DNA from 3 places in the Paenibacillus sp. J22P169 genome. Region 3 is predicted to be linked to each of the others. Evidence: predicted binding sites of a transcription regulator. Region 3 holds the regulator's gene; each other region holds the start of a gene.
The links. Region 3 encodes LexA, which represses DNA repair genes until DNA is damaged. Its sites were predicted from a motif close to CGAACATATGTTCG; they were not measured.
Positions count from the first base shown of each region.

Region 1: the regulator LexA is predicted to act here: its motif matches at 5,840-5,853, upstream of recA (recombinase RecA).
Region 2: the regulator LexA is predicted to act here: its motif matches at 5,624-5,637, upstream of AC58QG_RS32265 (carbohydrate kinase).

Region 1 covers NZ_JCAUAO010000001.1:279,257-289,460, reverse strand. The annotation lists gene AC58QG_RS01460 (dipeptidase) at 1-606, opposite strand, end outside; gene AC58QG_RS01455 (stage V sporulation protein S) at 751-1,011, opposite strand; gene AC58QG_RS01450 (TIGR00282 family metallophosphoesterase) at 1,126-1,920, opposite strand; gene rny (ribonuclease Y) at 2,039-3,577, opposite strand; gene AC58QG_RS01440 (regulatory protein RecX) at 3,959-4,651, opposite strand; gene recA (recombinase RecA) at 4,727-5,770, opposite strand; gene AC58QG_RS01430 (competence/damage-inducible protein A) at 5,942-7,192, opposite strand; gene pgsA (CDP-diacylglycerol--glycerol-3-phosphate 3-phosphatidyltransferase) at 7,306-7,890, opposite strand; gene rimO (30S ribosomal protein S12 methylthiotransferase RimO) at 7,887-9,215, opposite strand; gene AC58QG_RS01415 (YajQ family cyclic di-GMP-binding protein) at 9,344-9,835, opposite strand; gene AC58QG_RS01410 (helix-turn-helix domain-containing protein) at 9,982-10,204, opposite strand, start outside.
Region 2 covers NZ_JCAUAO010000012.1:110,465-120,668, reverse strand. The annotation lists gene AC58QG_RS32285 (alpha/beta fold hydrolase) at 1-472, shown strand, start outside; gene AC58QG_RS32280 (LysM peptidoglycan-binding domain-containing protein) at 890-2,179, shown strand; gene AC58QG_RS32275 (Ig-like domain-containing protein) at 2,386-4,980, shown strand; gene AC58QG_RS32270 (hypothetical protein) at 5,158-5,562, shown strand; gene AC58QG_RS32265 (carbohydrate kinase) at 5,704-6,834, shown strand; gene AC58QG_RS32260 (pseudouridine-5'-phosphate glycosidase) at 6,839-7,753, shown strand; gene AC58QG_RS32255 (DUF2269 family protein) at 7,854-8,363, opposite strand; gene AC58QG_RS32250 (response regulator transcription factor) at 8,519-9,211, shown strand; gene AC58QG_RS32245 (sensor histidine kinase) at 9,208-10,204, shown strand, end outside.
Region 3 covers NZ_JCAUAO010000001.1:1,627,690-1,637,893, reverse strand. The annotation lists gene AC58QG_RS07740 (AAA family ATPase) at 57-1,034, shown strand; gene hflX (GTPase HflX) at 1,261-2,592, shown strand; gene AC58QG_RS07730 (methionine gamma-lyase family protein) at 2,624-3,844, shown strand; gene AC58QG_RS07725 (MerR family transcriptional regulator) at 3,940-4,350, shown strand; gene glnA (type I glutamate--ammonia ligase) at 4,407-5,735, shown strand; gene AC58QG_RS07715 (aminopeptidase) at 5,928-7,166, shown strand; gene lexA (transcriptional repressor LexA) at 7,236-7,853, opposite strand; gene AC58QG_RS07705 (LysM peptidoglycan-binding domain-containing protein) at 7,998-8,399, shown strand; gene AC58QG_RS07700 (DUF896 domain-containing protein) at 8,546-8,731, shown strand; gene AC58QG_RS07695 (HAD family hydrolase) at 8,771-9,562, shown strand; gene AC58QG_RS07690 (1,2-dihydroxy-3-keto-5-methylthiopentene dioxygenase) at 9,640-10,179, opposite strand.

The DNA.
Region 1 (10,204 bases), 1.3 Mb from region 3:
TGGATGAGGACATAGGCGATAGGCGTTTGAGTGTGAAGCAATGAATGGTTTATTGTAAATCTCAACAAGCTCCCAGAATCCAGCAACAGAAAGATGGGACACATCGACTATTATACCCATACTTTCTATTTCTCTTAACATGAGCTTCCCTTTTTTTGTAAAACCGCCTTTTCTATGCTCCATAATGCCATCAGCCGCCCAATTCGCGTAGTTCCATGTGAGTCCTGCACAGCGTACGCCTAAATGATATAGAATTCGTAAGTATGTAAAATTGCCAGCGATTGCATCCATTCCTTCCAATGTTAATACAGCTCCAATCTCCTGGGTTTGCTCCAAGGCTAACCAATCTGATGCGGATCGTATAAATCTCATTTGTGGATGGCTTGTAATCTTCTGATGGAATATATCTATCATTTGCAAAACATGTTCAAAACTTGGATTGGGGATGGATTCTGAAAGATAGATAGCAAAAAATTGCACTTTAACACCTGCCTGCTGTAACTTCGGAAAGCTTACATCAAGCTCTAAGCCTTCTTGGTTAAAATCAAGCTTCGTATGCTGATATAACTTCGTTAATGCGTCACAGTGTCCATCTACAATTCTCATCCAATAACCGCCTCTCAACTTCGAAAATAAGTGCCTAGACAGCACAAAAACCTCTATACAGAGGTTTCATAGGTACTGTGATAACATTTCGTTTGAACTGGTTGTCAGTCATGAAAGTCAACACTTATACAGTTGCCTTACCGTCTACCGAGGCTCGACAATCAATTTAATAGCTGTCCGGTCCTCCCCATCAATAACGATATCCGTGAAGGCTGGTACACATATTAAGTCGACTCCACTAGGCGCCACAAATCCTCTTGCGATAGCTACTGCTTTGATGGCTTGGTTCAATGCGCCTGCACCTATCGCTTGAAGCTCAGCGGCTCCACGCTCACGCAATACGCCTGCCAATGCACCTGCTACGGAGTTTGGATTGGACTTTGCTGAAACTTTTAATACATCCATGAATAGTACCTCCTCGGAAATGATGGATAGCTTCCAATACCAATCATATTCGCAAGGTTGACTAAACATGCTAACTCATCCCATTTTAACTGATACTACCGACACGCTTGCTAACTAATCCATAAATACCTGATCTTCATCATATCGGATCAAGTTAATCCCTTTCGCCAATCCTGTTTGATCATTTAATTCAATGACAACAGCATGGAAATGCCATTTCCCTTCATCTGTAATGAAACGAACTGGGAGCTGCGTTTTGAACTTCTGAAGTACGGCTTGACGCTCTACCCCTAGAATGCCATCACGAGGCCCTACCATCCCCACATCCGTCACATATGCTGTCCCTTGAGGCAATACACGGTTATCATTCGTTTGTACATGAGTGTGTGTTCCAACGACCGCAGACACCCTGCCATCCAAATGCCAACCCATAGCTATTTTCTCCGAAGTAGCTTCCGCGTGAAAATCGACAAATACAAATTTATGTTTTTTCTTATCGCCTTCCAAGATTTCATCCACTTTACGGAATGGACAATCAATAGGGGGCAAGAATGTTCGTCCTTGTAAATTGATAATAAGAAGTTCTTGGTCCTTCACTTTTATTACTGTATGCCCCCTACCGGGTGTCCCTGGCGGGAAGTTCGCAGGACGAACCATTTTATCGTCTCGATCAATAAAATCGAAGATTTCTTTTTGATCCCATGTGTGATTTCCCATTGTAATAGCTTGAATGCCCATTTCATATATTTCTTTGGCAATTGCAGCTGTAATGCCTTTGCCCGCGGCAGCATTCTCCCCGTTAGCAATGAACACGGCATGCGGATGTAATTGCTTCAGTCTTGGCATGATATTTTTCAATGCTTTTCTTCCGACAGAACCCACGATGTCACCAATAAACACAATTTTCATAACGTAAAACTAGCTCCTTTATATGACCGAATTTATCTAAGTTGTCTTGTAGGTAGTCTGCATTCGGCCTTGAAAATAAGGAAAAGTGGCTATAATAGCCACTTTTCGCATTTGGTACTTATTTAGCGTATTCAACTGCTCTTGTTTCACGAATGACCGTAACCTTAATATGTCCTGGATAATCGAGTTCACCCTCGATTTTCTTCGTAATATCACGGGCTAAACGGAACGCTTCAGTGTCATCCACTTTCTCTGGCTGCACCATGACGCGAACCTCACGACCTGCTTGAATGGCGTATGATTTCTCAACACCTTCAAATGACTCTGAAATCTCTTCCAGCTTCTCAAGACGCTTGATATACGTTTCTAGCGTTTCTCTACGAGCACCAGGTCTCGCTGCTGACAATGCGTCTGCAGCACCGACTAGCATGGCAATTACAGATGTTGCTTCCACGTCTCCGTGATGTGAAGCAATACTGTTAATAACGATTGGATGCTCTTTGTACTTCTTGCCTATCTCAACACCGATTTCGACGTGAGACCCTTCAACTTCATGGTCTAACGCTTTACCAATGTCATGAAGCAGCCCGGCACGTTTCGCCAAAGTTACGTCTACCCCGAGCTCTCCGGCCATTAAACCAGCCAGATACGCTACTTCCATGGAATGTTTCAACACGTTTTGTCCGTAACTTGTTCTGAACTTCAGGCGCCCCAAAATTTTGATCAAGTCAGGATGCAAACCGTGAACCCCAACTTCAAACGTCGCTTGCTCCCCATATTCGCGGATACGTTCGTCCACTTCTTTGCGGGACTTCTCAACCATCTCTTCGATACGTGCTGGATGAATACGTCCATCCGCCACAAGTTTCTCAAGTGATGTACGAGCAATTTCACGACGGATTGGGTCAAAACCTGATAAGATTACTGCTTCTGGCGTATCATCAATAATGAGGTCAATACCAGTCAATGTTTCCAATGCACGGATATTTCTACCTTCACGACCGATAATGCGGCCTTTCATTTCTTCATTAGGCAACGAGACAACTGATACCGTGGTCTCAGCTACGTGATCTGCCGCACAACGCTGAATAGCAAGTGTGATGATCTCACGCGCTTTCTTATCGCCCTCTTCTTTGGCTTGTTGTTCAATCTCTTTGATAAGCTGCGCAGTTTCATGACGAACTTCTTGCTCTACATTAGTAAGAATAATGCTTTTCGCTTCTTCCATAGTAAGACCAGAAATTCGTTCCAATTCGGAAACTTGGCTTTTATACAACTGATCAATTTGTGTTTGTGTATCCTCGATTCGCTTCTCTTTGTTGGCTACTAACTCTTCTTTACGCTCGAGAGATTCTAATTTTTTATCCAGCGATTCCTCTTTTTGCAACAATCGTCTTTCTTGTCGTTGTATTTCATTCCGACGTTCACGAATGTCTTTTTCAGCTTCGGACCTAAGTTTGTGAACTTCGTCCTTTGCTTCCAGAACCGTTTCTTTTTTCAGTGCTTCTGCTTCCTTTTTGGCAGATTCTCTTATCTGCTCAGCGGCCGTTTCAGCACTGGAAATTTTCGCTTCTGCAAGAGATTTACGGATAAAATAACCAATCCCTAAGCATGCAGCTCCAACAACGAGAATGATCGCGATCCAGATGACAGTCATCTTGTTCACCTCCTCGTTGGTTTCTCCAAGGTGTTAGCCTGGGGTACCTTCGGTTTTTTAATCCGATTTAATTGTTTGACTAGTCATACATACCCTTAATTAGTAAGAGTATGGCTTTTAAATGAATGCGCACAGTGCGTTAGGGCACTATAGTGCTAATAATCCATAATCAACAGTGTAAAAATTGGCGGTTTTTACAGCTGCCCTCTCAAAATCAATGAAATTAGTATGATTTTGAATACATTATGAAAATATACACTGTTATTTTATCTTTTGTCGAAGAAGCTTGTCAAGCGATTGTCCAAGAGTTGATCATTTAGACCCAAAATACTTGGAGATATATTTAATGACATTAAATAATATAAGAATTAATTAATGCCATTAACTTTCATTAAATTCATCTTCAATAAAATCCATTTCCTCATCATCAGTTTCATTACTGATCAATCCCAAAACCTTTGTAACAATAGAACCTGTATATCCCCTTCGCATTAGAAATGCCGCAGTCTTACGCTTTCTATCCATCATCTTTCCTGACGTTTGCTTCCATTTCGTTCTCGCTATTTTCAATGCACCTGCATACTCATCTTCAGGATCAATTGATTCCATGGTACTTTTAACCACATCTTGATGAATCCCTTTTTGTTGAAGTTCTTGTCGAATTAGATTACGCCCTTTGCGTTGAGCAACCACTCGGTTGTCCGCCCACATCTTCGCGAATTCTTCATCATTGACGTACTTATTTTCAATAAGTTTGTCACTCGCCCAATCTATGATAGGTGCTTCAAATCCCTTTTCTTTTAACTTACGTTTCACCTCTGAGATGGAATGCGGACGTCTTCCAACCATATGGAGTGCCTTCACATACGCCAAATTTCGCTCTTCATCTAAAATAATAGCTTCAATCGCTTGCTGGTATAGAGATTCGCCTTTGTTCAGACGGTGCTTGATCAGAATATCTTCATGAACAGAAAAAGCGTACTCTTCATTTAGATAAATGTTATAGCGATGTCTTCCTTGTTTTTGCTTTTCCACCTTGGTGATTACCTGTAACTCTTCCTCTTCGTGATTCATATCAACAATCTCCCAAATGGAGAAAAAGCACCCCAACACAAGGTTAAGGTGCTTCTTCTATCCTATATTTCAAACCTATTCAAAAGCTGTTTCCAACTCATCTTCTTCTTCATCCATGTTCGGACCAACCACTTTAATCAAGTTGCTGTTTTCTCTAATTCTAAGTTCAATCGTTTCGGAGATCGCTTTGTTATCCTTCAAGAATTGCTTCGCGTTCTCACGACCTTGACCAAGACGTTCACCTTCATAGGAATACCAAGCGCCGCTCTTATTCACGATATCCAGCTCAGTTCCGATATCAATAATGCTACCTTCACGTGAGATGCCTTCACCATACATAATATCGACTTCAGCTTGTTTAAATGGAGGTGCTACTTTATTCTTAACGACCTTAATTCTCGTACGGTTACCAACCATGTCATTGCCTTGTTTGATGGTTTCAATACGACGAACATCCAAACGTACAGAAGAGTAGAACTTCAACGCACGGCCACCTGGTGTCGTCTCTGGGTTACCAAACATAACGCCAACTTTTTCACGCAATTGGTTGATGAAAATAGCAATAACTTTAGATTTATTAATTGCACCTGATAGCTTACGAAGAGCCTGTGACATCAAACGTGCTTGAAGACCTACGTGAGAATCCCCCATGTCGCCTTCAATTTCCGCTTTAGGTACTAGAGCTGCAACAGAGTCAATTACAATAATATCTACCGCGCCACTTCGAACAAGTGCTTCCGCGATCTCTAGAGCTTGCTCCCCTGTATCTGGTTGGGAGAGAAGCAATTCATCTATATTAATACCAAGCTTACTTGCATAGGAAGGATCCAACGCATGTTCTGCATCGATAAACGCAGCTTGTCCACCTACTCTTTGTACTTCAGCAATTGCGTGTAGTGCTACAGTTGTTTTACCTGATGACTCTGGTCCGTATACTTCAATAATTCTTCCGCGTGGGAATCCACCTATTCCAAGTGCGATATCAAGGGCAAGCGCGCCCGAAGAAATCGTTTCAACTTGCATATGTGTAGATTCTCCTAGCTTCATAATGGAGCCTTTTCCGAACTGTTTCTCAATTTGACGTAATGCGTTATCAAGTGCGGCACGACGATCTGACAAAACGACCACTTCCTTCTATCATTATAGGTATATGATAACTTGTTTTGGCATGTTTGCCAAGCATTTTTTCGAACATACATTCGTTTTTATTTGCGAGCAAACAAAAAACCGTAACAAAGTTATCGCTTTGCTACGGTTCTTCCGTCAACTAACTCTGATTATAGAGGATTTCTAGTTTTCTTTCAACTGTTTCCACAATTGATAGAGAGCACGCTTAGCAGCTCTTTGTTTGATGAACTCTCTGTTTCCAGAAAGTTGGAGGGTAAATACTTCGGTCTTTGCATGTTTTTGTGCCAATCCAACATAGACAAGCCCCACAGGCTTCCCTTCAGACGGGCTTGGACCCGCCACACCAGTCACCGAGATGCCAAAGTCACTACCAATCCTAACAAGCAGCTCTTCGGCTAAAATGACTGCTGTTTCGCTGCTAACAGCACCTGGAGCGCCTTCCCCCTCCAAAACTTCCATAGGAACACCTAACAGCTTATGTTTTAGAGCATTTGAGTAAACGATGATACCGCCAAGGAAAGATTCTGAGCTGCCTGGTACCGCGGTAATTAAATCACTGAGTAAACCTCCCGTACAACTCTCAGCAACTGCCAATGTTTTCTTACTTGCTGCTAGCAACTGCAAAACAGTTGTCTCGATAGGAACGTCCTGGTCCGCATAGAGATACTCACCTAGTCGATTGTTAATTTCTTGTTCTGTTGCTTTCAATTTCAGCTCGCCTTCAGCAGCGGTATGTGCACGCGTTGTTAAACGAATCGTGACTTCCCCCTCTTTGGCATATGGTGCAATTGTCGGATCAGACTGCTTTTGAATCAAATCCAATAGTTGATGCTCTAAGTTGGACTCCCCGATCCCTGCAAACTTCAACATTTTCGAATACAATGGTACTTCATCCGTCATTAATAATTGAAGCCAAGGCACCGCATAATTCATAAACATCGGTTTCATTTCTTTAGGCGGTCCGGGTAAAAGTACGAAATGTGTCCCGTCGTATGTAAGTGCATTACCGACTGCCAAACCAGTATCATTCTGCAAGGGATCGCTGCCTTCTAGCATAAGGGCTTGGCGACGATTGCTTTCCACCATATGAATCCCTCTTGAAGTAAACAACGCGGTAATTGCCTCCATCGAAGGCTCATGAAGCACCAATTTACGCCCTGTAAATGAAGCTAATACATCCTTGGTCAAATCATCTTGCGTTGGCCCTAAGCCACCTGTACAAATCACTACATCAGCTCGTGATGCAGCTAGTTGGAGACTTGCTAACAACCGCTGTTCATTATCCCCAACGACAGTTTGAAAGTAAATATCAATCCCTAATGCAGCACATTCTCTTGATAAGAACTGCGCATTGGTATTCACGATTTGACCAAGCAGCAACTCTGTTCCTACTGCAATGATTTCAGCTTTCATCGACTGGAACCTCCTTAAAATGAGAAAACCTCTAACGTGATCGCTCGTTGTTGATCGACCGCATGTAGAGGCAGGTTTATTTGGATGTAGAAAAACAATATTAGGTTGCCCTACTATGATTTTTCCGAAAAATCTATGACATGCTTATTTTTAACGAAATATTCCACACCTGAATAAACGGTAATAATTGCTGCAGCCCAACTCGCTATTACATCAAAGGGAAAATCTAGGAACGTAAATGGAAAATTATTGATTAGCAGTGCAATGATAGCCGTAATCTGAGCCGCCGTCTTCGCCTTACCCCATTTGCTGGCCGCCATAACAGTACCTTCTAAGAGCGCAATTTGACGAAGTCCAGTAACTGCCCACTCTCTGCTAATAATGACAATAACAATCCAAGCATCAACTTTATCCATTTCTACTAATGAAACAAGTACAGCGGTAACAAGCAGCTTGTCTGCCAAAGGATCCAATAGCTTGCCCAAATTCGTGACAAGATTACGTTTCCTAGCGATGTAACCATCTAAGCTATCTGTACTCGCAGCAATAATAAAAATTAAAGCAGCAATAATTTGATTATACGTTATGCTAAACTCCTCTATCCGTATTTGAGGAAATTTTACCTTAATCAACAAAAAGAACATGATGATTGGTACTAATAAAATTCTCGCTACGGTGATGCGGTTAGCTAAGTTCATGCAATTACCTCCCCGGATAAGTCAAACTCATAGGAGTGGGTAATACGAACCTTCGCAAGTTCACCAATATTCAATTTCGCGTTCGACACGAATACTTCACCATCAATTTCAGGTGCGTCGAATTGGGAACGACCGATATAAACGTCGCTTCTGCCATCGTATCTTTCAATTAGCACGTCAATTTCTTGACCAATTCGGCGACCGCCGCGGATATTCGAAATTTCACGTTGAATTTCCATAATCGCATTGGCACGGTATTCTTTAACATCATCTGGAACTTGATCCGGCAGTCTTGCTGCTGGCGTATCATCTTCCTTGGAGTATGCAAACACACCAAGACGATCGAACTGAACGTCACGCACGAATTGTTTCAAGTTCTCAAAATCTTGTTCAGTCTCGCCAGGGAAACCAACAATCAAAGACGTACGCAGGGCAACATCCGGAATGGATTCGCGAATTTTCCGAACGAGTTCGCGTGTATCCTTCTGCCGACCTGGTCTGCGCATGCGTTTAAGAATGGAATCTTCACTATGCTGTAAAGGCATATCAATGTACTTACATACTTTAGGATTCGTTGCCATCACTTCAATCAGTTCATCACTGAAGAAGCCTGGGTATGCATAGTGCAGACGCACCCACTCAATACCTTCAACTTCACTTACTTTGTTCAGCAAAGTAGGAAGCATGAAGCTATCATAGAGATCCGTACCATAGTTTGTAGAATCTTGAGCGATTAAACTGATTTCTTTAACCCCTTGAGAAGCAAGATTCGCTACTTCAGCAACGATAGATTCCATACTTCTGCTTTTGAAGCTACCACGCATAATTGGAATAGAACAGAATGTACAAGCGTTATCGCAGCCTTCCGCAATTTTCACGTAAGCCGTATAACGTGGTGTCGTCATCAATCTAGGCAGGTCAGCGTCATAGTTAAATACCGGATTCCCTACTAGAACCGGTTTCTTCCCTCTAAGCGCTTCATCCACAATATGATTAATTTTATCAAAATCGCCCGTACCCACAATGCCATCAATCTCAGGCATCTCATCCATCAATTGCTTTTTGTATCGTTGTGTTAAACAGCCCGAAACAATAAGCGCCTTAAGATTCGCTGTTTGCTTCAGTTCTGCCATATCCAAAATTGTATTTACGGATTCTTCTTTAGCCGCATCAATGAACCCGCAAGTGTTCACAATAATAACTGTGGCATCTTCCTTGTTGTCGACAAGTTGAAAACCACGGCCATGAATTAAACCTGACATAATCTCGGAGTCAACTAAATTCTTCTCACATCCGAGAGTAACTACTTTAACCTTTTCTGTCATGAAAGAAACAACCTCCAATAGTCCTAAAAAACACTCCCTACCAGTATAATACAAGCCCAATGGGGTGTCAAAATGTAAAAACCCCCTGCATCCAGGGGGTTTTCCATACACAAACCTTATTTTCCTGATTATTTCATATTAACAAACTGCAAATCCAATGGAATATCTGCTTTCCGAAGCAGAGCAATAACGGCCTGTAAATCGTCACGACTCTTCCCAGTTACACGGATTTGATCACCTTGAATTTGCGTTTTCACCTTCAACTTTGAGTCACGAATCAATATGTTAATTTTCTTGGAGTTGTCTTGATCAACACCTTGTTTCATGCTAATTTTCTGTCTTACAGTGGAACCAGCGGCTGGCTCTACTTTGGAATATTCGAGATTTTTAATGGAGATTCCACGCTTCGTCATTTTTGCATGCATAATATCAAGGACGTTCTGAAGCTTAAACTCATCATCCGAAGTGACAACAAGTTGATCTTTGTCTAGTTTAATACTGCTTTTACTTCCTTTAAAATCAAAACGGGTCAAAATCTCTTTCTCCGCTTGTTGAATCGCATTATTTAGTTCTTGCATATCTACTTTGGATACAATATCAAACGAACTCTCTGAACTCATCTACATCCCAACATCCCTTCCATCAAATTACATTAGCATTATAGCAAGAACACATAAAAAAGGAAATATCCAACCGCCAATGGCTTCGAATATTTCCCTATCAAGCTATTTTAATTACCCGGGAAAGCGCAGGAACTGCCAAATTGCTAGCTTTTTTGCAAATTCAGTTGAACCCGCTTCGGATTCGGCGTATCTCCAACAGGTACGAGTGTGCCGTTGACCATGAGCTGCAACGCACTAGCTGCGCCAACATTTAAGTAAGCCGAACTCGCTAATTCAAATGTATCCGTATCACCAGCATTATACAGCTTCTGTCTTAGCAAAGCTCCCTTCTCACCCTCAGGAGTTAATGCATTAACAGCGATCCAG
Region 2 (10,204 bases), on a different contig from region 3:
CGCCCACGCCTACGCTCGCGTACCGGAACGGATCCACATGCTGCATCTGCTGCAGCCTGCCCTGCAGCCCGCCGCGCGCAAGTACCGCAGCGCGCGCCTCAACCATCTCGCGCTGCGCCGACTGCGCGAGAAAGACCTGCAGAAGCAGCTGCTCGCGCAGCGCTGCTTCGTGGACATAAGTGACATACCGACTTCGTATGTCACTTATGTCCTGCAAGAGCTGCAGTCGCCGCGGGTGCGGAAGACGACTGCCGAGACCCTCTCTGCGCTGGCACGCGCAGAGGGATTCCCCCCGCAGCAGCTGGCGGAGCTGCTGCGGGAGGCTTCGATCCTGTGGGGCACACAGGATCGCGCCTTTGCTTTGGCGGAGGAGCTTCGCTCCGCCAATACGGTGGAGATCGGGGCAGCGCACCATTTCCCGATCTCGCATCCCGAGCTGACAGCCCAGCTGCTGCGACAGCAAGGGCTATAGACATTCGCACCGACTCCCTAAGCTCGTCTGCCTGCACACTCTTGTGCGGATAGGCGAGCTCTTTATCTTTTTCCCCCGAGACATTCACCTATCGCCCATTTGCCGAATAACATATGAGAAAACCTTTATCCCGGCCATTCCAGGGATGCTCGATAACGATTCTCCCCCATAAAATGACAAACATTGGCGGGGCCCCGATAGAGGTTAGTTTTATTACCAATCAGAAAGCAGTTTTTCGGTAATCCGGAATCTTGTACATTCTGAAGTAGAAGAAAAGTAGGCTCGGATACAGTCATTTCCGACTTCCCATCTCCTGAGCCTCCTACTTTGGGCGTCTCAGTTGCGCTTTAGCGTGTTTTACCCCCTGAGACTGCCTTATAGGGAGGCTCAATCATTTTTTTTAAGGAGGCACAACCTATGCAAATTCACGTTGTCCAAAAGGGACAAACCTTATATCGCATTTCGCAAACCTACGGCGTGTCGGTCGAGGAGGTCGCATCAGCAAATGAACTCACCCCCAGTCAATCGTTAGTCATCGGACAGGCATTAGTTATTCCGATTGTCGGCTCCTATTACTGGGTGCAGCCTGGTGAGGGCCTTTACCGAATCGCCCAAAAGCTCGGCATAGATCTAGACACACTCGCTTCCGTCAATGGACTCACGTTATATCAAACATTGCCGAGCGGTTTCCGATTATATATCCCCCCGACCCCGCGCACACAAGCCGAGGTGAATGCTTATATAGAACCTAGAGGCGCTGATGTCTCGCCTGTTCTCGTTCAAGCTGCACGTGAAGCTGCCCCTCACTTAACTTACCTAGCTCCCTTCAGCTTCCGCATTAACCGCGATGGAACCTTAGTCCAGCCGCCGCTTGACCATTTACGAGACATCGCTAAGCAGCATGGTGTCACCCTGATGATGGTGGTCACCAACCTCGAGAATGACCAGTTCAGCGCAGAGCTTGGGCACATTATTTTAACTGACGAAGCTGTTCAGAATCGCCTCCTCCAAAACATCGAAACAACAGCTGAGAAGCTCGGGTTTAAAGATATCCATTTTGACATTGAACATCTGCTGCCTGCGGATCGCGAGGCATACAACAAATTCCTGCGCAAAGCGGTAGATCGCTTCCATCGGAAAGGGTACCTGGTCTCCACTGCACTCGCGCCAAAAACAAGTGCCACACAAGCCGGAGCTTGGTACGAAGCTCATGATTATAAAGCCCATGGCCAAATTGTTGATTTTGTCATCATTATGACCTATGAGTGGGGCTACAGCGGCGGACCTCCGATGGCCGTTTCACCGATTGGACCTGTTCGCAAAGTACTGGAGTATGCCCGCAGTGAAATGCCTTCTTCTAAAATTATGATGGGGCAAAATTTGTATGGCTACGACTGGACGTTGCCCTTTGTACCGGGAGGTGCTTATGCCAAAGCCATTTCACCGCAGGCTGCGATCGATCTAGCCCGCAAATATAACGCGCAAATTCTATACGACTACACCGCACAAGCTCCTCATTTTAACTATTGGGATGATGCAGGCAAGGAGCATACAGTTTGGTTCGAGGATGCTCGCTCCATTCAAGCTAAGTTTCGTTTGATTCAAGAGCTCGCTCTTCGCGGTATTAGCTATTGGAAGCTGGGACTTAAGTTCCCGCAGAACTGGCTGTTGCTCGAAGATAATTTTAAAATTGTGAAACGTGGTTAACGCATTAAGCCCCCTTCCCGCAAGCTTGTATAGACGGGGGTTTTCTCTTTTTCGACATAATTAACAAAATCTCAACAAATTAAATAACCATTTCCCTTCATTTTTCTCCATAAAATGCCGATGAAAATAGATATATATCTATATATCTATTTATTTAATTTCATCAAGCAGATTCTAGCAACAGCTTTAATGGAGGGAAATGAAGCATGAAGAGTTTTACTCAGAGTAAATGGTTGTCCCTAGTCGTGATTTTCATTCTAGCAAGTCAGGCTATTTTCGCAGGAAGTGCTTTGGCAGCAGATGAAATTTCAAAGCTGGTTTTGAACAAAAATGAGCTCAGCTTACAAGTCGGTGCTACGGCTAACTTATCGGCTACTGCTATCTATGTCAGCGGCTCGACTGAAAATGCTACTGTCAAAACAGACTGGAATTCTGGATCAGCAGATGTGGCATCCGTGTATGCAGGTGTCGTAACTGCCAAAAAAGAAGGGAAAGCGGTCATTACGGCTACTTACTTGGGTAAAACGGAAGTTGTTACCGTGACAGTCACCAAGAAAGTGAAGTCATTAACCACGGATAAGCAAGCTCTTGATCTTCGTCTCAATGCGACAGATCAAGTGACGATTACGGCTTACTACGAAGACGGCACCTCGGAGAATGTAACGAGCAAGGCTGATTACACGGTGAATGCGAGCTCAATCGCAACGGTGACAAATGGTTTAGTCAAAGGACAAAACCCTGGCAGTGGCACCATTACGGTTACCTATATGAACCAAACCCTCGTTTTGAACGTGGATGTCGAGGTTGTACGTCGTTTAGATGCGGAGAAATCGAATGTTTCTTTACTTCTGGGTGGTACAGCGAAACTTAAATTAATGGCGACCTATCCTGATGGCTCTGTTGATGACGTATCGAGTAAAGCGGTATGGACAACAGATAAATCAACTGTAGCAGATGCCCTCAAAGGAACGATTACCGGCTATAGTGTCGGAAAGGCAACTTTGACAGCTACCTACGGTACGAAATCAACAACCATAACGGTTGATGTAGATAGTACAGTGAAGCTTGAATTAGATAAACAAAGTGTTTTGCTCAAGAAAAATGGGACAGGCTCGTTAAAGCTAACAGCTACCTATACCAACGGTACAACAACGGATATTACGGATCGTGCGGAATGGACGTCCGGCGATGAAGATATCGTTAGCGTAACGAAAGGTCAACTACTTGGCAATGCGATCGGTGAAGCAACAGTGACTGCCAAGTATGGGGAGAAAGTGATTACGGCTAAGGTAGACGTTGAGGTTCCCCGTCGCCTAGTCGTGGATACTGATCTTGTTGCGTTGAAAACAGGGGAAACTGGGCAGCTTGTTCTACGCGCAACTTATGCCGATGGAACATCAGCTAACGTAACAGACAGTGCAACTTGGAGCGTCGATAAGGAAGATATCGCTTTTGTTAACAAAGGTACTATCACAACTTATAAAGCGGGAATTGCGAAAGTAACTGCAACCTACGGGGGCAAAACAACAATTACGCAAGTCGAAGTTGATGTACCTACGATCATTAAAGCTTCACAGAAACTGGTCAACATGCAGATCGGAGATTCGGCTAATGTTGAATTGACCGCTTATTTTAAAGACGGCCGCGAAGTCGATGTGACGGACAAAGCTACTTGGAAGTCTAGCTCTGACGCTATCGCAGAGGTTCGCAGCGGTGCCATTACAGGAACTGCTACTGGCGCTGCAACGGTGACTGCTGATTATGGGACACGTAAAGCCGCTATTCAAGTTTCGGTAGGTGTCTTGAAGAGTCTTACGATTAGCGAAGAAAAGCTCATCATGAAGAAGGACGCGTCTGTTACTCTAATAGCCAAAGCTTTGTACACCGACGACACGGAGAAAGTTGTCACCGATGATGTGATCTGGACTAGCAGCAATATCAAATCAGTCACCGTCGATAAAGGTGTCGTGAAGGCCATTGCATCTGGAGTGTCTACACTGACCGCTCAACTGGATGATACAACGGTAACTATCCCTGTTCAGGTGGATATGGCAAGTGAATTAACAGCGAATGTGGCTAGCCTGATTTTTGATCTGAACGAAACAAGAATCATTGCACTTACAGCAACAGATGAAAACGAAGCATCACGTACAGTAACGAACGAGGCTGAGTGGAAATCAAGCAATAGCAGCATTGTTACAGTATCCAAAGGTCTCGTTAAGCCAGTTGCCCGCGGGAAAGCAACCATCACAGCAACCTATGGCGGTAAAAGCATTACCATTCCGGTAGAAATCGGTGTGATTGATGGACTAACGGCTGATAAATCGTTTTTTGTTACCAAAAGCGGTGTTCAAACACAAGTCAAATTAACCGCCACATTGTCCGATGGTACAACGAAGGATGTCACTGATATCGCGATTTGGAAAGTTAGCTCTTACAAACTCGGTACTGTTGAAAAAGGACTTTTCACAGCGACAGCTTCAGGGAAAACCAATATCACTGGCTTCTATGGTGGTAAAACCATATCGATTCCTGTCGAAATTGATACTTTGAAATATTTGAAGACTGATGTCGTCAAGCTTACGTTGAAAGAAGGCGCAACAGCGAAAGTCGAAGCTTTGGCTACTTATACGGATGGCTCGGAAGAAGATGTGACCAAGCCGGCTCTATGGACGACGTCGAATATCATGACCGCAGACGTCAAGGACGGCATTATCAAAGCAACTGGCAAAGGGACTGCCCGTATTACCATTACCTATGCCAACATGAAAACAACGGTTCAAGTAATCGTCACGAAATAAAGGCTGCTCCAGAACCGTTACCTTCCTAGTTATCTAGGAGGTGACGGTTTTTTTGCTTCACACTACGCCAATCCCCGCACTTCTCCCCTCTCCATGCATAACTTCTCGTTCGCGGGGGAATATATGCTTACCTACACTGAATGACCCCTATCTACTAAATACCTGGAGGTATGGATAATGGTTACCCGCTCTGTCAAATTAGCTTCTATATCTTTCCTTACTTTCTCTCTTCTGCTTGGGGCACATCAATATCGGCTGCATGCCCACGATCACAATACGCATGTCTCACAGACCGAAAACCTGCAGAGCTTAAAGAATGGTTCCGCTACGATGTATCAAACCAACCCCTTTGGCATGCCGGGGGCAGACACTCGTTTACTCCCTGCGACCAATCTGAACGGTTATGCTGCTGCGTATGGGATTACACCACCAACCGCATTGAACGTATCCACCCTGCAAGCTCAGTCTGTCGTAGCGGCGCCTAAAGATAAAACCAGGCATTGGTACAGCTACCTAGGTTTATTAGGGTTGCTTGGTTTACTTGGACTCGGATCCCGCTCCAACTCTTCTTATTCGGAATAACTTCTGGGCCAATTAAGGAGCCTAGTTCCTGATCAGGGAACGGGCTTTTTTTGCGTCCTCCAAAACATTTGTTTGTACGATAGACATTTGTTTTTAGGTAGGTTAAAATAAGGAGAGAACGACGAAGGAGGGGAGCTTTGCATGGATCGTGAACAGCAAATCCTAGCGCTTATCCGTCAAAATCCATTCATTTCCCAGAACGAAATGGCCGGTATCATCGGAATTTCTCGATCTGCCGTAGCTGGTTATATTGCCTCATTGACCAAAAAGGGAACGATTCGTGGCAGAGCCTATGTGACCTCGGATGAACACATGGTTTTCTGCATCGGCGGAGCGAATCTCGACAGTAAAGCCCTCAGCAAGCATGCGATCCGCCTAGCTTCCTCTAATCCAGTAACGGTAACCGAGTCTTGTGGTGGCGTTGCTCGCAACATCGCTGAAGCATTAGCCGGATTAGCCTGTCAAACATCGCTCCTAACCGTGGTCGGGGACGACAAAGCAGGTCAGTGGGTGCTAGAAGAAACGCGACGTCGAGGCGTCGATGTCAGCCAAGCGATCGTGCTAAATGGCGAGAATACGGGGTCTTACACCGCGCTCCTCGACACTTCTGGTGAGATGTTTCTCGCTTTTGCCAATATGGACATTTATGATAAATTCTCACCAGCGATGCTGAGGGATAAGTGGTCTCATATCGCTGCTGCCAAGCTCGTAATCGCAGATACGAACCTGCCGAGCGACACCTTAGAGGAATTGATCCGTCGATGTCAGGAGGAGAGTATCCCCCTCTTCATTGATCCTGTTTCCTCGGAGAAATCGAAGAAGCTTCCAACTGATCTTTCCGGCGTAACGGCTATTTTCCCGAATTTAGAAGAGGCAGTTCAACTAGCCCACACACCGCTGACGATGAACCAAGATGTCATTGATATGTTCTATGTAGAGCCTGATCATTCGAAAATTGCTGGTTCCATTCGCGAACGTGGTGTGAAGCATGTTTTCATTACACTTGGAAGCCGAGGACTTCTCTATGTAGGTGAAGAAGGCGAACAATTCTTCCCTCCAATTCCAACCCAAGTGGTCGAGGTTACGGGTGCAGGCGATGCTTTCTTGGCTGGTATTGTCTATGGCATTACCCACGAACAATCGTATCTGAAATCCTGTGAATTCGGCCTTGCCGCTGCGCACATTACCCTTCAAACCAGTCAATCGACGTCCAGTGAACTGAACGAGGAACGCTTACAACTTACGATAAACACCATGACTAAAGGAGACTAAACCCATGTTATCTACCTCATACTTAACTTATACAGATGAAGTGAAAGAAGCTCTTGCTACTAATAAACCGATCGTAGCTTTGGAAACGACGATTATTTCCCATGGTATGCCCTACCCGCAGAACATCGAAATGGCGAAAAAGGTGGAGCAAATTATCCGCGATAACGGCGCTGTTCCGGCAACGATCGGTATCATGGATGGCAAAATCAAGATCGGCTTAAACGAACAGGAACTCGAAGCTTTTGCAACGAATGGCCATGTGGAAAAAGTGAGCCGCCGCGACTTCCCTTACATCCTCTCCTCTGGCAAAATCGGCGCGACTACGGTATCTGCGACGATGATCGGCGCTGCCTTAGCCGGCATCGAAGTCTTTGCTACCGGCGGCATCGGCGGTGTTCACCGCGAGGGAGAAGCCTCGATGGACATCTCCGCTGACTTGACGGAGCTTGCGGCTACCAACGTTGCCGTCGTCTGCGCCGGCGTGAAATCGATCCTCGATATTGGCCGTACGCTCGAGTATTTAGAAACCCATGGCGTGCCCGTGGTTGGTTACCAAACGAGCGAGTTCCCTTCCTTCTACGCCCGCGAGAGCGGCTACGGCGTAGACTTCCGCCTCGATGAGGCGGCTGACGTGGCTGCTATGCTCCGCACGAAGTGGGAGCTGGGCCTAAGCGGCGGTGCCGTCATCGCCAACCCGGTCCCAGCGGAATCCGCTATGGACCATGTCGAGATCGAAGCCGTCATCCAGCAAGCGCTGAATGAGGCCAAAGAGCAGAACGTGACCGGCAAGAAGGTCACGCCTTTCTTGCTAGCGCGGATCAAGCAGCTGACGGAGGGGCGCAGCCTGGAGACGAACATCGCGCTCGTTTACCACAACGCGCAGACCGCTGCGAGGATTGCGGTTGCTTTGAAGAACTAAAATAATTAGCTCGCTCCCCACGAGGGGGGCGAGCTTTTTTTAGATCTTGGTATCATTACGGAACGCTGTTCCGTATCTCTGTGGTCTTGCACAGCTTAAATTAACTTGCAACGGCCTGCTTTTTCTTTTTCCACGGCCGGATCACTGAAACACAAATAATAAACACCGTGACTGCGACTTGTACGTAGATAGCATATTGACGCAGTGTCTGATTGTGCAGAAATTCAGGATTGTTCAGTGCCAAAGCTTTCTCTGTCTCTAAGAGGGTCATATTGGCCAGCATCAACTTATCCACAACGAATATACCAATGAGGGTCTGTCCGACAAATAAAATCCATTTCACGGTGACCCAGCGGTGCTTGAAAAATCCCCAGCTTGTTAGCAGCCCGTACAAAAAACCTACAAGCAATGTACCCACCGCCCCCGTTCGGATAATGCTGTCACTGATGATCACAACCCTTTTGTAAGTAGCAAGTGTATCATCATAAGTGCCAAGGCTAATGCCCATATTCAAGGCTAAAGAACTCATAATGCCGCCAAAAAACAGCGCTACAAGTGAGATATGCACAATTTTCAACCATTTCATGCCAGCTGGACTTAATTTTTTCATTGATAATCCTCCCCCATGCGTTAACTAAGGAGCATTATACCCGCACAATGTTGTGAACTTGTGAAGATGCTTTGCGATTTGGATGAATGTCCCCACAAGCAGGTAGAGTAAAGGTATACTAAGCTTAATTCGTTACGGAAATGAGGATTTTGGGCATGACACACACACTTCTACTCGTCGATGATGAGCGGCAGGTACTTGAATTCATGGAGCCCTTCCTACGTCAGGAAGGCTTTCATATTGTTACAGCTACAACAGGAACGCAAGCTTTGGCACTCGCCCACGAATATAAACCAGCACTCGTTGTCCTAGACTGGATGCTGCCGGAAATGAGCGGAATCGAGGTTTGTCGACGTTTGCGAAGCGGATCCAGCCATATTGGGATTATCATGGTGACTGCGAGAACGGATGAGACAGACAAAATTGTGGGGCTAGAGGTTGGCGCCGATGATTATTTGACGAAGCCTTTTTCCCTGCGGGAGCTAGCTGCGCGTATACGTTCGGTGCTGAGAAGACTCGCAGTCCACGAAGAGGGCGAAACGGAGGAGCTGCAACGCGGCGATCTGACAATTCATGAAGCGAAATGCCTTGTTCGTAAACGCGGCCAAGAAGTCTCACTCACGCCAACGGAATTTAAGCTGCTGCTTACACTGGCCGCGAGACCAGGGATCGTTTACAGCCGGCTACAGTTGCTGCAAAGCGCGTTGGAGGATGATTTTCTGAACGACGAACGCACCGTGGATGCGCACATTAGTCATCTGAGGAAGAAAATTGAGGACAATCCATCTGCTCCTCTTTTTGTGCAAACGGTATATGGGTTTGGGTATCGATTCGGTGATCAACTATGAGTGTTCGGCGCAAGCTATTTATCACGATGATTGCCTTTATTGTAGGGATGGGCATCATCTTTGCGGTGGTCACGCAGTTCTTGATGCGGGATGTGCTGCAGGTCATGGTTGAGGCCTCGCGTCAGGATGAAATAGGCGAAATCTCACAGTCTCTCGGGCACTATTATCAAACGAACGGAGATGCTTGGACAGGCATTGAAGCTTATTGGGCAGCTCACCTTCCGAAGACGTTAGAGGAAAAAGGGGCGAGTGTGATCCTGATGGCTCCCGACTCCCATGTCGTGTTAACGAGTGGGGATACTCCCTCCAAAAAGGTTCGGACATTCGGTATTCGAAGTAACCTCATGTTAGGTGAGCAGCGGATCGGCCTACTTATTTATCACGATGAAGGTGCCGAATTTATGTCGAAGCTGCGCATCGGTGTTCTCAGCTCGACCCGTTTTCTCCTCATGATCGGGACTTTCGTCTTCGTGTTGGTTTCCTTATTCCTGATCTATTGGCTCGCTCGGCGGCTAACCGCTCCGCTTCGAGCACTCATCCCTGTGCTGGATCGATTGGGCAAAGGGGAGTACGGCATTCAAGCTCCTGTAACCAGCCAGGATGAGTATGGTAAGGTAGCTGAAGCCTTTAATGTGATGTCAGCACAGCTGGAGCATGCAGAATCGCTGCGCCGTAACATGGCCGCTGACGTGGCACATGAGCTGCGAACACCGCTGACCATCATCAGCGGTAAGCTCGAACTGCTCCAGCAGGAGGCGCAGCCTATTCCACCAGAGGTACTGCTGCCGCTGCAGGACGAGCTTATTCGCTTGACTCGGCTCGTGGATGATCTGCATCAGCTCTCTCTAGCTGAAGCCAAAAAGCTTCCGCTAGAGCGGAAGCCTGTTGATATGCATGGTCTTCTTGGTCGTATTGTGGAACATCTTGCGCTAGATGCACAGAGTAAAGGTGTGAAGCTCTCACTTCATAGTGCTGCGGAGAATACCATTCTCT
Region 3 (10,204 bases):
AAGCGTAGGATGGTGGATACGAACTAATAAACCATCATCTAAACGAGGTGATCCTCATGAGTGGTAGAAGCTTGCCATCCAGACAAATCAACATCGTTCTACGGCAGCCGGAACCTGGCAGTCAGCGGCGTACAGTTGAGGGATTAGGCGGGCACTCAGGCGCTTCACCCCTTGCTGACGCCGAGCCCATGATCTCTGGTAAAAGGACGCCAATGGAAGGTCCGCTATCGGATATTTTCAAAGAGCTGAATCAACTCATAGGCTTAGAAAATGTCAAAGAGCTGGTGCATGAAATTTATGCGCTCCTCCAGATTTCCCAATTTCGCGCTGAAGCTGGACTTATGAGCAATGCTCATGTGTACCATATGATTTTCAAAGGCAGCCCTGGGACAGGGAAAACGACCGTTGCAAGACTGCTGGGACGGATGTTTCATGCGATGGGCGTGCTGAGTAAGGGGCATTTCATCGAGGTAGAGCGTGCAGACCTTGTGGGAGAATACATTGGGCACACCGCACTGAAAACACGTGAATTAATGAAGAAAGCGATGGGTGGCGTCCTATTTATTGATGAGGCGTATAGCTTGGCACGAGGTGGAGAAAAGGATTTTGGGAAGGAATCGATTGATGCGCTGGTAAAGGGAATGGAAGATAAGAAAAATGAGTTTATCCTTATTCTAGCCGGTTATAGCGAAGAGATGGAGCAATTCCTAGCTACAAATCCGGGGCTGCCATCTCGCTTTCCAATTCAAATTGAGTTCGAGGATTATCCCATTGATCAACTGATCCAAATTACAGAGCTGATGGCAAAGGAGCGGGAGTATGTTCTGCTGCCACAAACCCTTGCGAAGCTGAAACAGCATCTTTCTGAGGAGAAAGCGATGACCTGGCGTGCATTCAGCAATGCGAGGTATGTTAGAAACATTTTGGAGAAAGCGATGCGACATCAAGCCGTGCGATTGCTAAGTCAATATGTGAATGCACCATCCAAAATTGAACTGATGTCGATCCGCCCAGAAGATGTGAAATTTAAATGATCATGATTGAACCATTTAACTAAGAAGGTTAGATGGTTTTTTCTTGCGGTTTTATGGCAATACCAATTTATGGATCGGTTAATTAGGAGGAAGTCCGTTATAATCGAATTTTCCTGTGCATCAAATTGACTTTCCTAATCATTTCCTCCACAATGATGAAGGAATAGGCCAATTTGGCCTTATTTCAGTCATTTTAAGCATTTTGCGGGAAGTAAAGGAGACGACTATGAAAACAACTTCACATATGGTAGAAAAAGAAATCGATGACAGAGCGGTGCTCGTCAGTTTGATTACACAGAAGCAGAAGAAAAATGAGCTACTGGCTGAATATTCGTTGCAAGAGCTTGTGAAGCTGGCGGAAACTGCTGGTGTTCAGGTATTGGAAACGATGACACAGAACAAAGAAGCCAAGGACACCAAGTGGTTTATTGGGAAAGGGAAAGTCGAAGAATTAAAGCTGATGTTGGAGGAGCTTGGAGGGAATACAGCAATCTTTGATCAGGAGCTGTCGGGTGCACAGGTTCGTAATTTGGAAGCGGTGCTCGATGTGAAAATTATTGATCGTACGCAACTGATTTTGGATATCTTTGCTCAGCGCGCCAAGACTCGTGAAGGTATTATTCAGGTTGAATTAGCGCAGCTAAGCTACTTGTTACCAAGGCTTTCTGGTCAAGGCAAAAACCTGTCTCGTCTTGGAGGCGGGATTGGAACAAGAGGACCAGGGGAATCGAAGCTGGAAACCGATCGCCGGCATATCCGTGGGCGCATTGACGAACTGAAGGCGCAGCTGGAGGAAGTTGTTCGTCACCGCACACTGCATCGGGAACGTCGTAAGAAAAGCGGCGTATTCCAAGTCGCATTAGTTGGTTATACCAACGCAGGGAAGTCTACGTTATTGAAACAATTAACACAGGCGGATGTCTATATTGAGGATCAACTATTTGCAACCTTGGATCCGACTTCGCGCACGATGATATTGCCAAACGGCAAAGAGATCGTTTTGACGGATACAGTTGGTTTTATCCAAAATCTACCGCATGATCTTGTCGCTTCGTTCCGTGCTACGCTCGAAGAGGCGAATGAGGCGGATTTGATCTTGCATGTGGTGGACAGCTCAACCGATATGCGCAACGAGCAGATGCGTGTTGTTGGTGAAGTATTAGAACAGCTTGGAGCCCATCAGAAGGAACAAATAACGGTGTTCAATAAAATTGATCTGTGTTCACAAGCGGATCGCGAAATGCTCTCAGCGGAAGGCGAGTTCATGAAAGTGAGTGCCTATACGCCGGAGGATCTAGAACGTCTTCGTATTACGATCGAAGATAAGCTAATGGGCGATAGCAAGGAGTTCCGTATTCCAGCCAATAAAGGGGACGTCATTGCCCTCATGTATCGTATTGGTGAGGTGCTAGAGACGGATGTAGATGGGGAAGACATGATCTTCAAGGTCCGCGTGAACAAGGATGATTATGTGAAACAGGCTTATTTACTGGTTGATTACGATCAATCGTTAGTGAAGAAGTCAGAGCAGGATGAGAACGAGGGAGAGAACAACTAAGATGCGTTTCGGGGAAAAAGTCATAGCGAGAATGGAAAAAGCTGAGCAACGTGTAGAGAGGGCTTATCGGCAAATCGAGAAAACCATTGATCTTAATCAATGGAAGGTTATTGAAGCCTTCCAAAAACATAAAGTAAGCGATTATCATTTTGCTTCCTCAACAGGGTACGGGTATAATGATCGCGGCAGAGAAGTGCTGGATCTTGTCTATGCGGATGCCATGGGAGCAGAAGCAGCGCTTGTTCGCCCGCATTTCGTTTCGGGGACGCATACCATCGGAACGGCTTTGTTTGGTGTGCTGCGCCCTGGCGAACATCTCCTTTACATCACGGGTAAGCCCTATGATACGTTGCATAAGGTCATTGGCAAGCCTGGCGACGGCACGGGCTCGCTGCAAGACTTCGGCATCGGCTACAGTGAAGTCGCGCTTTTGGAGGATGGCTCGCCGGATTGGCCGGCAATCACGGCAGCCATTCAGCCGAACACGAAGGTGATCGGCATCCAACGTTCACGCGGCTACTCCTGGCGGCCGTCGTTCACAGTAGAGCAAATCGGCGAGATGGTCCGATTTGTGAAAGAGATCAACCCGGAGCTAATTGTCTTTGTAGACAATTGCTACGGCGAATTCACCGAGCCGCAGGAGCCGACGCAGGTTGGCGTCGATCTGATGGCCGGTTCGTTGATCAAGAACCCCGGCGGCGGCATCGCCCCTTCGGGCGGCTATATCGCCGGGCGACGCGACCTCGTGGAGCTCGCCGCGTACAGACTGACCGCCCCCGGTATTGGGGGCGAGGTCGGAGCCATGCTCGGCGCGACGCGAGCGATGTTTCAAGGGCTATTCCTTGCCCCGCATTTGGTGGGGCAAGCAGTCAAGGGCTCAGTCTTCGCGGCAGCGATATTCGAAGACCTTGGCTTTGTCAGCCATCCGCGCTGGGACGCGCAGCGGACGGACTTGATTCAAGCGATCCGCTTCACGTCGGCGGAGCATTTGATTACGTTTGTGCAGGGCATACAAAAGGCGTCTGCTGTCGATTCGCATGTCGTACCAGAGCCTTGGGACATGCCTGGATACGAGCATCCTGTCATTATGGCTGCGGGCACGTTCATTCAAGGAGGCAGCTTAGAGCTGTCTGCGGATGCCCCAATTCGTGAACCTTTTATCGCGTATATGCAAGGCGGCTTGACCTACTCACATTGCAAGTTAGGTGTACTAACGGCGATCCAACATATGGAAGATAAGGGATTACTGTGAAAAATTAAACTGTGAACAAACCTGACACTCCTTGACACGTTTTTGTTAGGAAGGTACAATAAGAGTGAGGTACTTACTGACCAGGAGTGATTAGCATGAGTGATGAGATACGTAGAAATATGGCGTTATTCCCTATCGGAATCGTCATGAAGCTGACTGATTTAACAGCAAGACAAATTCGATACTATGAGCAGCATGAACTGATCATCCCGGCACGTACAGCTGGTAATCAACGGCTCTATTCGTTTAATGACGTGGAACGTCTTCTTGAAATTAAAGATTTAATTGAAAAAGGTGTCAATATTGCGGGTATCAAGCAGGTTCTTATCCCTGTGGATAAGGATTCTGAGGATGCAACCATCCTTAACGAGCACACCGAAGTGAAACGGAAAGAATTAACCGACTCTCAATTGCACAAAATGCTGAAGCAGCAATTGATTGGCGGGGGGAAACGTCCAGATCAAGTTTCTTTGATTCAAGGACAGTTATCCAGATTTTACAAATAAAATCGTTTGTCCAATCGCTTAACATTTGAGAGGAGAATGCACACGTGAGTTATAACATTAACTATTCCAAAGAAGATATTCTTCGCATCGCCAAAGCAGAAAACGTTCGTTTCATCCGTTTGCAATTCACAGACTTGATGGGAAGTATAAAGAACGTAGAAATTCCTCTAAGCCAACTTGAGAAAGCGCTTGATAACAAAATGATGTTTGACGGATCTTCCATCGAAGGTTATGTGCGAATTGAAGAATCGGATATGTATTTATATCCTGATCTAGATACATGGGTTATTTTCCCATGGGTAACGGAAAGCAAAGTCGCTCGTTTAATCTGCGACATTTATATGCCAGATGGCACGCCATTCCCTGGGGATCCGCGCGCTATTTTGAAAAACGCGTTGAAGCAAGCAGAAGAAATGGGCTACTCAGCTATGAACGTTGGACCAGAACCGGAATTCTTCCTGTTCAAAACCGATGAAAAAGGTAACCCAACTACCGAGTTGAACGACCAAGGTGGTTACTTCGATTTGGCACCTATGGATCTTGGGGAAAACTGTCGTCGTGATATCGTACTTACATTGGAAGAGATGGGCTTTGAGATTGAAGCTTCTCACCATGAAGTAGCTCCAGGCCAACACGAAATCGACTTTAAATACGCAGATGCGATCAAAGCAGCTGATCAAATTCAAACATTTAAACTTGTTGTCAAAACAGTAGCTAGACAGCATGGCTTGCACGCAACGTTTATGCCGAAGCCGTTGTTCGGTATGAACGGATCGGGTATGCACTGTCACCAATCCTTGTTCAAGGGTGACACGAATGCGTTCTACGATGAAAGCGACAAATTAGGCTTGAGCACAGTGGCAAGACAATATATGGCGGGCGTACTTCGTCATGCGCGTTCTTTTGCAGCGATTACGAATCCAACCGTTAACTCTTATAAACGTCTAGTTCCTGGTTACGAAGCACCTTGCTATGTAGCTTGGTCTGCAAGTAACCGTAGCCCAATGATTCGGATCCCAGCTTCCCGTGGACTAAGTACACGTGTTGAAGTTCGTAACCCGGATCCAGCGGCAAATCCGTACCTTGCACTTGCTGTTATGCTTGCGGCTGGTTTGGATGGCATTAAGAACAAAATGCAACTTCCTCCGCCAACAGATCGCAACATCTATGTGATGACAGAAGAAGAGCGTGAAGCCGAAGGTATTCCTAGCTTACCTCTTAACTTGAAACAAGCACTAGACGAGTTGCTTCGTGATGATGTTGTTTGCGATACACTTGGGGAACATGCTCTAGCTCATTTCTATGAGTTGAAAGAAATTGAGTGGGACATGTACCGCACACAAGTTCACCAATGGGAAAGAGATCAGTATCTGTCTCTGTACTAGAATTAACGAAACCCTTGACGCTCTTGGCGTTGAGGGTTTTTCTCTTATGGAGCAGCCTATCATTGCCAATCCCTCATGGGGTACGGTATCATAGAGATGGGTTTTACTTGACAACTAGATACTACTTTAAGCTTATCAATCTCAATTATGTGAGTTGATGGGCTTTTTAACGCGAAGGAGACGAATTGAACTATGGACAATTTCAATAGTAATTTAGAAAAGTATGCAGAGTTAGTGATTCGAATTGGGGTCAATTTGAATAAAGGTCAGGATTTGTTGGTGGAAGCGCCAATTGAGACCCTTGACTTAACAAGGCTTATCGTGCAGAAGGCTTATGAAGCAGGTGCGAATTATGTGCACGTGCACTGGCAAGATGATGTCGTTACACGCAGTAAATTTGATCATGCGCAAGATGAGTCGATGGACTATTACCCAGAGTGGTACACGACGATGTTAGAACGTTTTGTGGAGAATGGCGGAGCGTTGTTGAACATTAAGGTGCCGAATCCGAATCTGTACGATGGTATTGATGCTAGTTTAATTTCGCGGGCATCGAAAGCGGCATCAACGGCGAGAGCAAAATATCAACACTATGTTAGAACGGGTGAGTTCAGCTGGTGTTTAATTAAAGCTCCTACAGAAGCTTGGGCGAATATGGTGTATGCGGATCTACCAGAAGAGCAACGAATTCCAGCGATGTGGGATGCTATTTTCACATTCAATCGTGTTTATGAAGAAGATCCCGTTGCGGCATGGCAGGCACATTTGGATACATTGAAGGCTACGCATAGCTTGTTGAATGAAAGAAGCTATAAAGCGCTGCGCTATAGAGCGACGGGAACGGATCTACGTGTTGAGTTGCCTGAAGGACATATTTGGCTGGGCGGGGATAATGAGAACGCTCGAGGCATCCGTTATGTAGCTAATATGCCGACAGAAGAAGTGTTTACCATTCCGAACCGAACAGGTGTTAGTGGTACGGTGGCGAGTACGATGCCGTTAAATATCAATGGGGCGTTGGTGGATCGGTTTTCATTTACGTTCGAAGCTGGAAAGGTTGTAGACTTCCAGGCAGAGGTGGGTTATGACCATTTGGCACGCCTATTGGATATGGATGAAGGTGCACGATATTTAGGAGAAGTAGCACTTGTGCCGTTTGATTCTCCGATTTCCAATATCAACCGTATTTTCTATAACACAGGCATTGACGAGAATGCTTCTTGCCATTTGGCATTAGGTAGTTGCTATCCGATCAATTTGAAGGAAGGTACTACGCTGTCCAATGCGGAATTGAAAGCTCGTGGAGGGAATAGCTCGTTGATACATGTGGATTTCATGATTGGGTCTGCGGAGCTTGAGATTGATGGGGAACTAGCCGATGGGACGATCGAGCCAATCTTTCGTGCGGGAAACTGGGTATTAGCGTTTTAAAGCTAAAAAGCAAGGAACTCAAGTGTTTGAACACTTTGAGTCCTTGCTTTTTTTGATGTTTCCGTGTTCTTACATATCCCGGAACAAGCCAATGACACGACCGAGAATTGTCACATTCTTCAATAGAATGGGTTGTAGGGCAGAGTTCTCCGGTTGAAGGCGAATATGATCCTTCTCCTTGTAGAAACGCTTAACAGTAGCTTCATCATCTTCCGTCATCGCGACGACGATATCACCGTTGTTCGCTGTTTGTTGTTGTTTAACAATGACATAATCGCCATTATGAATACCAGCTTCAATCATACTGTCACCCATAATGCTAAGCATGAACACATTGTTATCGCCAACCATGCTTGAAGGAAGTGGGAAATAGTCTTCGATATTCTCAGTAGCTGTAATCGGAACACCAGCTGTTACTTTACCAATGAGGGGAACACGAGCGACGGAGACTGCGAATTGGGATTCTGCACCATCAAGCCCTAGGATTTCGATTGCACGCGGTTTAGTAGGATCTCGACGAATCATGCCTTTTTTCTCAAGACGCTCCAAATGCCCATGTACAGTGGAACTGGATGCTAGTCCAACAGCTTCGCCGATTTCTCTAACGGAAGGCGGGTAGCCCTTATCTTTCACTTCGTTCTTAATGAATTCCATTATTGCTTGTTGACGCTGCGAAATTTTACTCATAAGATATCACTCCAATACTGGGAATCATTACCCAAAGTATAACATAGAACCCGAGTTCGTACAAACATAAGTTCGAGAAATGGTTGACTCAAACATGTGTTCGTGTTATTCTAATATCAGAACAAACGTTTGGGGGATGATTTTATGTATATGGCTTATTCGCAATCTAACGCAAGAACAACACTTCAAGGTACTGCTCAAGCATCCAAAGGGATGACGACTAAACGGGGTCATGCGAAACTACTACTTCGTTTCTTGCTGATAGCAGTAATACTTGGAACTGTATTTTCGTTCGGTGCGATCGTACAAGCCTATGCAGGTGATAGTACTGTTACAATGTCTACACCAACAGCATCCGTTCAACCATCGGCGCAAACTATCCAACACGAGAAGATTGTCATTCAAAGCGGTGATACACTATGGGAAATAGCAGATTCTCACAAAAAGCCTGGAGAGAACACACGTTCTTACATCGAGAAGTTGAAAGCATTTAATCATTTGTCGAGCAGTTCTTTGCAAGAGGGACAAGTTCTATTACTTCCTTAATGAGTACATTTCTAGCTACCTATATAGATGAATGTTCGAGCCATAGACACATTAGTGTCCATGGCTCTTTACGATGTATCCTTGACAATCACAATCTCTGATGGCAAAGTAGTACTCATATTGAAATTTTGACTGGGAGGATTACAATGAGTGACAGCATGGATAAAACGATTGAGCGTATCAATGAATTAGCTCGCAAAGCGAAGACAGTTGGCTTAACAGATGCAGAGCTGGATGAGCGCAACGAGTTGAGAAAGAAATATATTGATGCATTCAGAGGTAACCTGAAAGTCCAACTGGATTCCATTAAGTTTACTGACGAAGAGAATTAAGCCTACTCATAGATACTACATTCAAAGGGGAAATGAATGATGACGTTGAAAGCTGTGCTTTTTGATTTGGATGATACCCTGTTATGGGATGACCGAAGTGTAGAAGAAGCGTTTGCAGCAACCTGTGCAGCAGCGGCGAAGCAAGTTAACGTGAATCCGGAGGAATTAGAAGCATCTGTTCGTAAAGAAGCGAGAAGTTTATACGAATCCTTCGAGACGTTCCCATTTACCAAAATGATTGGGATTAACCCATTTGAAGGGCTATGGGCTAACTTCACACAAGGTGAGGACGAAAACTTCCGCAAATTAGAGAAGCTAGCACCTGGCTATCGCACAGAATCTTGGACTAGAGGGCTTGCAGCGCTTGGAATTGAAGATCGTGAGCTTGGGTACAAGCTAGGTGAATTATTTGCCGCTGAACGTCGCAGTCGTCCTTATGTATATGAAGAAACCTTCCGTGTGTTAGATGCCTTGAAAGGCAATTACAAACTTCTTCTATTAACAAACGGTTCACCAGATTTGCAAAAAGAGAAATTAGCAGGCGTTCCTGCCATTGCTCCTTACTTCGATCACATTGTTATTTCAGGTGAATTTGGACAAGGGAAGCCAGCTGCAGCAATTTTCAAATATGCACTGGGTCTGCTTGAGATTGATGCTGAGGAAGGGATCATGATAGGGGACAAGCTAACGACAGATATTTTGGGGTCGGGAAGCATTGGGATGCGTAACATTTGGATTAATCATCACGGGCTTCAAAGTGGCGAAGAAATCGTCCCTGCTTATGAAGTAACGCGTCTTCAAGAAATTTTACCGATTATTACGAACGGTTAGTACAATAGAAAGAAAGCCCAACAGCTATTCAAGACTTCGCGGTCTGATAGGCTGATGGGCTTTTTCATATGTGGCTATTAAGCTTTGATAAAGTCAGGATCATCGATGTTGTGAGCAATCCAACCATCTTTTTCGATGAAAAGGCGAACAGCTACGATCTCACGGTTTTCCATCAGAGTGAAGAAGTGATTCGTGTTCTCTGGAACGGAGATGACATCTCCTGGCTCAAGTTCAACATCGAAATAACCAAGTTCTTCGGATTTGATGATGAAAATCCCTTTACCAGAAACGATTGCACGAATCTCATCTTCAGTGTGCGTATGCACTTGTTCGAACTTCTTTAGAAGCTCTTCGATATTCGGAGTTACATCTGAAAGGGAAATGACATCCCAAATTTCATAACCGCGTCTAGCAGCTAGATCTTTGATTTCTGCTTCATAAGTGGAAATGATTTCTGCTTTCTCTTCATCGCTAAGGATGAATTTCTCGCGCAATGCGACAGGAAGCTTGTTTGCGTCCCAGTGCTCATACACAACTTGTTGGCTATCCAAGAAGGCTTTGACTTCTGTTTCGCCCTCGATACGTTCATTTGTATTGCGAATTCTAATTTGTGCCACGTTACATCCCTCTTTCTACAATAAA